2 linked regions of the Cohaesibacter sp. ES.047 genome follow. The protein of the gene in region 1 interacts with the protein of each later gene in a pairwise test. Links are inferred from orthologs where the notes say so. Each region holds a gene or a part of one and is shown in the gene's direction. Other genes may lie near its edges. The genes, in order: secG and secA.

What was found.
Region 2: the proteins of secG (region 1) and secA interact in binary tests that used the Escherichia coli proteins (3 or more experiments, as listed by UniProt). The link is inferred for Cohaesibacter sp. ES.047 from one-to-one orthologs.

What each region holds. Positions count from the first base shown.
Region 1 is NZ_LT907844.1:4,321,158-4,324,264, reverse strand. The notes cover bases 222-3,004. They hold secG (preprotein translocase subunit SecG), read left to right. Parts: upstream 222-1,302; coding sequence 1,303-1,707; downstream 1,708-3,004. Other genes in these bases: CPH65_RS19810 (CTP synthase), read left to right, coding at 2,066-3,004; tpiA (triose-phosphate isomerase), read left to right, coding at 303-1,049. Outside these bases: more of CPH65_RS19810, read left to right, coding at 3,005-3,107. UniProt on the Escherichia coli protein: Subunit of the protein translocation channel SecYEG. Overexpression of some hybrid proteins has been thought to jam the protein secretion apparatus resulting in cell death; while this may be true it also results in FtsH-mediated degradation of SecY.
Region 2 is NZ_LT907844.1:2,821,278-2,824,834, reverse strand. The notes cover bases 1-3,233. They hold secA (preprotein translocase subunit SecA), read left to right. Parts: upstream 1-354; coding sequence 355-3,033; downstream 3,034-3,233. Other genes in these bases: CPH65_RS12910 (peptidylprolyl isomerase), read right to left, coding at 1-79. Also shown: CPH65_RS12900 (HAD family hydrolase), read left to right, coding at 3,324-3,557. UniProt on the Escherichia coli protein: Required for protein export, interacts with the SecYEG preprotein conducting channel.

The sequences.
Region 1 (3,107 bases):
GAAGAGAAAGGTGGCACAAATGGGGATGGTATCTTGTTTATTCGCAAAAAGATTCCGCTCAATGGGGGTGCCGTGCCTGCGAGAAGGGGCTTATGGCAAAAATGGCTTGTGTAAATCGAGAGGAATTGACGCAGGCTTGACCCAGATCCTGTGCACAGGAACGACAAGATGGGCTATGCCTGTTGCGGCTTTCGTCGTATATGTGCGGCAAGGCGCGGAGCGGGCTTGCAATGTCTCGTCTGTTTCGCCGTGTGTCGGGCTGGACCAATTTTTATCGATTGCGCTTTTAAAGGAGCAGATTCATGAGCATCAAACCTCTCGTTGCCGGTAACTGGAAAATGAATGGCCTCAAGGCCTCTGTCGCTGAACTCGAAGCGCTGGTCGCTGGCTTCGATCTTGCGGACAAGGTTGAGACGATGATCTGCCCGCCCGCTACACTGGTTGTTCCCTTTGCCGAGAAAACTGCCGGAACTGCTGTCGCCATTGGCGCTCAGGATTGTCACATGAATGTTTCGGGCGCTCACACCGGTGATCTGTCTGCTGAAATGTTCAAGGATGCTGGCGCCAGCGCGATCATCGTCGGGCACTCCGAGCGTCGCGCCGACCATGGCGAGACCAACGGCACGGTTGCTGACAAGGCAAAAGCCATTTGGGCACAGGGTCTTGTTGCGATCATCTGCGTGGGTGAAACCGAAGCCGAACGCAAATCCGGCGAAACACTGGAAGTTGTCGGCACCCAGCTTGAAGGCTCTATTCCTGAAGGTGCGACTGCTGCCAACACCGTGATTGCCTACGAGCCGGTCTGGGCGATTGGCACGGGCCTGACACCAACTGCAGATGATGTGGCAGAAGTGCACGCCTTCATGCGCGCCGAACTGGTCAAGGCCTTTGGTGACGAAGGGGCGAACATGCGTCTTCTTTATGGTGGGTCTGTCAAGCCGGGCAACGCTGTTGAACTGATGGGCGTCGACAATGTCGATGGTGCGCTCGTCGGCGGTGCAAGCCTGAAGGCGTCCGACTTCCTTGGGATCATGGCGGCTTATAAATAAGCCTGACCCCAGACCAGGTCTGGCCCTGAGCGTTCCACACCCTGCATTCAGGCCTCGAACCGGTGGAATATCCACCTTTCGGGGTTGTCTGAGGCGGCTGTGATGACCAAATGAGACCATAGCCCCGGAAAAATGCCCGTTGGCACTGGAATTGCGCATGGTCTTGTTGTAAAGACGGGCCAGAATATGAACCTTTTGCGTCGGGCCGCAGGAACGTGCTGGCCCGATTCATCGTTTGTGAGACGGTTGGATAATGGAATCAGTTGTAATTGTCATTCATCTGCTGATTGTTGCCGCGCTGGTGGTCGTCGTACTGCTGCAGCGTTCTGAAGGCGGCGGTCTCGGTATCGGCGGCGGCGGTGGCGGCGGTGGCGGTTTTTTGACCGGCCGTGGTGCAGCGAACCTGCTCACCCGCACGACTGCAATTCTGGCCGCCGGTTTCTTCATGACATCCCTTGGTCTGACCATTCTGGCCGGCATGAAAAGCAAGCCTTCTGATGTGCTTGACAATGTTCCGGCACAGACGCTGCCGAGCGGTGTGGATGAAAACAGCGGCGGCATTCTTGATGAACTGCAGCAGTTGAGCCCGAGTGCTCCGACACCTTCCGAGGCCCCGGCTACCGAGCCGACCGGTCCGCAGGTGCCGACCTCTCAGTAGGATCCGCAACCGCAGGCATAAAGACTGCTTTGACTAAGACACTTCAAACCGGCCCTTGCGATGTGTGCAAGGGCCGATTTGTTATGGTACGGTCGTGGCTCGGCCCACCCCGAAAGATCTGGGGTGATTGGAGGGGCGAGCGGACCCAATTTCCTTCCTGCTTAAATAAATCCGACAAGAGATGGCAGTGAAGGGACTTTTGCGTTTCGGTGATGGCCTGATCCAGCACCGAGCGGGAGGCGCGCGAAACAGAAATCGTGAGCAATGGGTGCCGTTTTCACAGCGCTCACAGCTTTTGTTGTTGGCTAAGATCGATTTGCTTGGCGAATCGGCGCAAAGGGAAGTAATTTAAAATTCCATGGCGCGATATATTTTTATCACTGGCGGTGTGGTGTCTTCGCTTGGCAAAGGGCTTGCGTCTGCGGCTCTTGGGGCGGCTCTACAGGCGCGCGGCTATTCAGTTAGACTGCGCAAACTCGATCCCTATCTCAATGTCGATCCCGGCACGATGTCTCCCTACCAGCATGGGGAATGCTTCGTAACCGATGATGGTGCGGAAACGGACTTGGATCTGGGGCATTATGAGCGATTTACCGGACGTCCTTCGAACAAGAAGGACAATATAACGACCGGTCAGATCTATCAGAACATTATCACCAAGGAACGACGTGGCGACTATCTGGGCGGGACCGTGCAGGTGATTCCCCATGTCACGGACGAGATCAAGGCCTTCATTCTTGATGGCAATGACGACTATGACTTTGTCTTGTGTGAAATCGGCGGTACCGTCGGTGACATTGAGGCAACGCCTTTCTTCGAGGCCATTCGTCAGCTTGGAAACGAATTGCCTCGCGGACAAGCGATCTATATCCACCTCACTCTTGTTCCCTATATTCCCAGTGCAGGCGAGCTCAAGACCAAGCCGACACAGCACTCCGTCAAGGAACTGCGGTCCATTGGTATTCAGCCCAATATCCTGATGGTGCGCTGCGACCGGCCCATTCCCGAGGCGGAGCGGCGCAAGCTGTCGCTGTTTTGCAATGTGCGGCCAGAGGCCGTCATTCAGGCGCTTGATGTGGGCAATATCTATGAAGTGCCGCTGGCCTATCATGCCGAAGGGCTTGATACCGAGGTTTTGGCGGCGTTTGGCATCGATGGGGCTCCCAAACCCAATTTCGAACGCTGGCACACCATTCTTGATCGCGTGAGCAATCCCGAAGGGGAGGTCACGATCGCAGTGGTTGGGAAATATACCTCGTTGCTGGATGCCTACAAGTCGCTGATCGAGGCTCTGACCCATGGCGGCATCGCCAACAAGGTCAAGGTCAATCTCGACTGGATCGAAAGTGATCTGTTCGAGGGTGGCAATGATCCGACCGCGCGGCTTGAGGGCGTTCATG
Region 2 (3,557 bases), 1.5 Mb from region 1 along the record:
GAACCGCACCGGCTGCACCGAGCACCAGAAGAGACGTCATGGCGGCCATAGCAGACCGGGTAATAATGGTTCGAACCATCTGTATCTTTCCTATGTTTGTTCACTTCGGAACGAAAATCGCATAAAAACTGCCCTCACAGGTGACCTACCTGCGATACTTGGCGTTGACAAGGCATTGACCCAATCTTATCTCTCTGCCGAGTTGTTTGTTACCAAATGGGCACATGGCCTGTTGACAGCCACCATTCATTTCGGGACTGGCACAACCTGTTCAGCTAGTCTTGCCGCAATTGCGTTACAAATATGACGGTCACAATTTTCTTGTGGCGGCAGTAAAGAGGAAGGATCCGGTCAATGGTCGGTCTTGGAGCCATCGCTCGCAAAGTTTTCGGTACGGCAAATGATCGCCGTATCAAGGGATATCACCCGACAGTCGCAGCGATCAATGCACTGGAGGATGAGGTTTCCAAGCTCTCCGATGAAGACTTGCGCAACAAGACCGCCGAGTTTCGCCAGCAGTTGGCAGACGGAACAAAACTTCAGGATCTTCTGGTCCCGGCCTTTGCTACAGTGCGCGAAGCTGCAAAGCGGTCTCTTGGACAGCGCCATTACGATGTGCAGTTGATCGGCGGCATGGTGCTCAATGATGGCGCCATCGCGGAAATGCGTACCGGTGAGGGTAAAACCCTCGTGGCGACGCTGGCTGCCTATCTCAATGCCCTTGAAGGCAAGGGCGTGCATGTGGTCACGGTCAACGACTATCTGGCCAAACGCGATGCCGAATGGATGGGGCAGGTCTACAAATTCCTTGGCATGACCACCGGTGTCATCATTCACGGCATCGAAGATGGTGACCGCAAGGCCGCTTATGACGCAGACATCACCTACGGGACCAACAACGAATTCGGCTTTGACTATCTGCGCGACAACATGAAATACGAGCTCGACCATATGGTTCAGCGCGGACACAATTTCGCGATTGTCGATGAGGTCGACTCGATTCTCGTCGATGAAGCGCGGACCCCGCTGATCATTTCCGGTCCGCTGGATGACAAGTCCGAACTCTACACCAAGATTGATGCCTTCATCCCGAGCCTGTCGGCAGAGCATTACGAGATCGACGAAAAAGCCAAGTCCTCAACCTTTACCGAAGACGGCACCGAGTTCATTGAGCAGATTCTCAAGGAAGCAGGCATGTTGCAGGGCGAAACGCTTTACGACATCGAGAATGTGACCATCGTTCATCATCTCAATCAGGCCCTGCGCGCCCACAAGCTTTTTGCCCGCGACAAGGATTACATCGTCAAGAACGATCAGGTCGTGATCATCGATGAGTTCACTGGCCGCATGATGGAAGGGCGTCGCTATTCCGAAGGTTTGCATCAGGCGCTCGAGGCCAAGGAGCGCGTGTCGATCCAGCCGGAAAACCAGACCCTTGCCTCCGTCACCTTCCAGAACTACTTCCGTCTCTACAACAAGCTTTCGGGCATGACCGGTACGGCGCTGACCGAAGCGGAAGAACTGGCAGACATCTACAATCTCGAAGTGCTCGACGTTCCGACCAACCTGCCGGTCCAGCGCGTCGATGATGATGACGAAGTCTATCGCACCACCCGAGAAAAGGATGACGCCCTTGTCACCCTGATCAAGGAATGTTCCGAGAGTGGCCAGCCCATGCTGGTTGGCACAACCTCCATCGAACGCTCAGAGGAGCTGAGCGCCAAGCTCAAGAAGGCAAAGGTCGAGCATCAGGTCCTGAACGCCCGCTTCCACGAACAGGAAGCCGTTATCATTGCGCAGGCAGGTGCGCCCGGAGCTGTCACCATTGCCACGAACATGGCCGGTCGCGGCACCGATATCCAGCTTGGCGGCAACCTCGACATGCGCATTTCTCAGGAAGTGCCCGCGGAGCTGGAAGGCGAGGCCCGCACCAAGATGATCGATGAAATCAAGGCCGACATCGAAGCCAAGAAGCAAGTTGCCATCAAGGCGGGCGGTCTGTTCGTGATTGGCACCGAGCGCCACGAAAGCCGTCGCATCGACAACCAGTTGCGCGGTCGTTCCGGTCGTCAGGGTGACCCGGGACGCTCCAAATTCTTCCTCTCGCTCGAAGATGACCTGATGCGCATCTTCGGCTCCGAGCGCATGGACGGCATGCTGACCAAGCTCGGCCTGAAGGAAGGCGAAGCCATTATCCATCCGTGGATCAACAAGGCTCTAGAAAAAGCACAGAAAAAGGTTGAGGCACGCAACTTCGACATTCGTAAGAACCTGCTGAAATTTGATGACGTCATGAACGATCAGCGAAAGGTCATTTTCGACCAGCGCATCGATCTGATGAAGGATGCCAGCGTTGTTGAAACCGTTTTGGACATGCGTCACGAGGTCATCGAGGACATCGTCGCCAAGCACATCCCGCCCAAGGCCTATGCCGAGCAGTGGGACGTTGAAGGTCTGCATGACGAAGTGCAGGAAATTCTCAATCTCGACGTGCCGGTCAAGGACTGGGCCGCAGAGGAAGGCATCGCCGACGAGGAAATCCTCGACCGGTTGAAAAAGGCTGCTGACGAGGCATCCGCCGCCAAGACCGCCAATTTCACCCCTGACCTGATGCGTCAGGTGGAAAAATCGATTCTGTTGCAGATCCTCGATCATCTGTGGCGAGAGCATCTGGTGGCGCTTGATCACCTGCGCAACGTCATCGGCTATCGTGGCTACGGGCAGCGTGATCCGCTGCAGGAATACAAGACCGAGAGTTTTGAGCTTTTCCAGGCCCTGCTTGTCAATCTCAGACGGATGGTCACCCAGCAGCTTGCCCATGTGCAATTGCGTCAGGAAGAACCGAACCCGTTCGAGCGCCCCGAAATGCCTGAAATGCACGAGCAGCGCATTGACCCGGACACAGGCGAGAATGTCGCATCGGGCGATGCTGCAGACGGACAGGACGGCGCCTTTGGCAAAGTGCCGCGCAACGCCCCCTGCCCTTGCGGCTCTGGCAAGAAATACAAACATTGCCACGGCAAACTGAGCTAAGCTTAGTCCTTGATCCAGATTGCAGCCTCGGTCGGCACAGCCCGACCGGGGCTTTTTTGCATCGATTGGAGCAGGACCGACCGACTTTATCCCGTCACGGCTTCTTACGCGCGGACCTGCCAGATGCCTTGGACAGACAGACATAAATCGCCAATAAAGCGTCGGCTCACTCCACAGGGACAAGCCTATTGTCGATCTCCTTATCCTCGCATGGGCAGTATAGACTTGAGGCATGGACAGGAAAGCGCTGGACACATTTCAGCACCTTGGCAAACGGGATACCAAGCACCATGATCAAAGTGATCGCCTTCGATGCCGATGACACGCTTTGGGAAAATGAGCAATTCTACCGCCTGACAGAGAACGAGTTTCATCGTCTGTTGTCCGACCACGCCGAGAGCGATCATCTCGAAGAAAAACTGCTGGCAGCCGAAAAACGAAATCTTGAGCTATATGGCTATGGCATCAAGGGCTTCATGCTGTCGATGATTGAAACGGCGCTTGAGGTCACCAGAGGGGATATC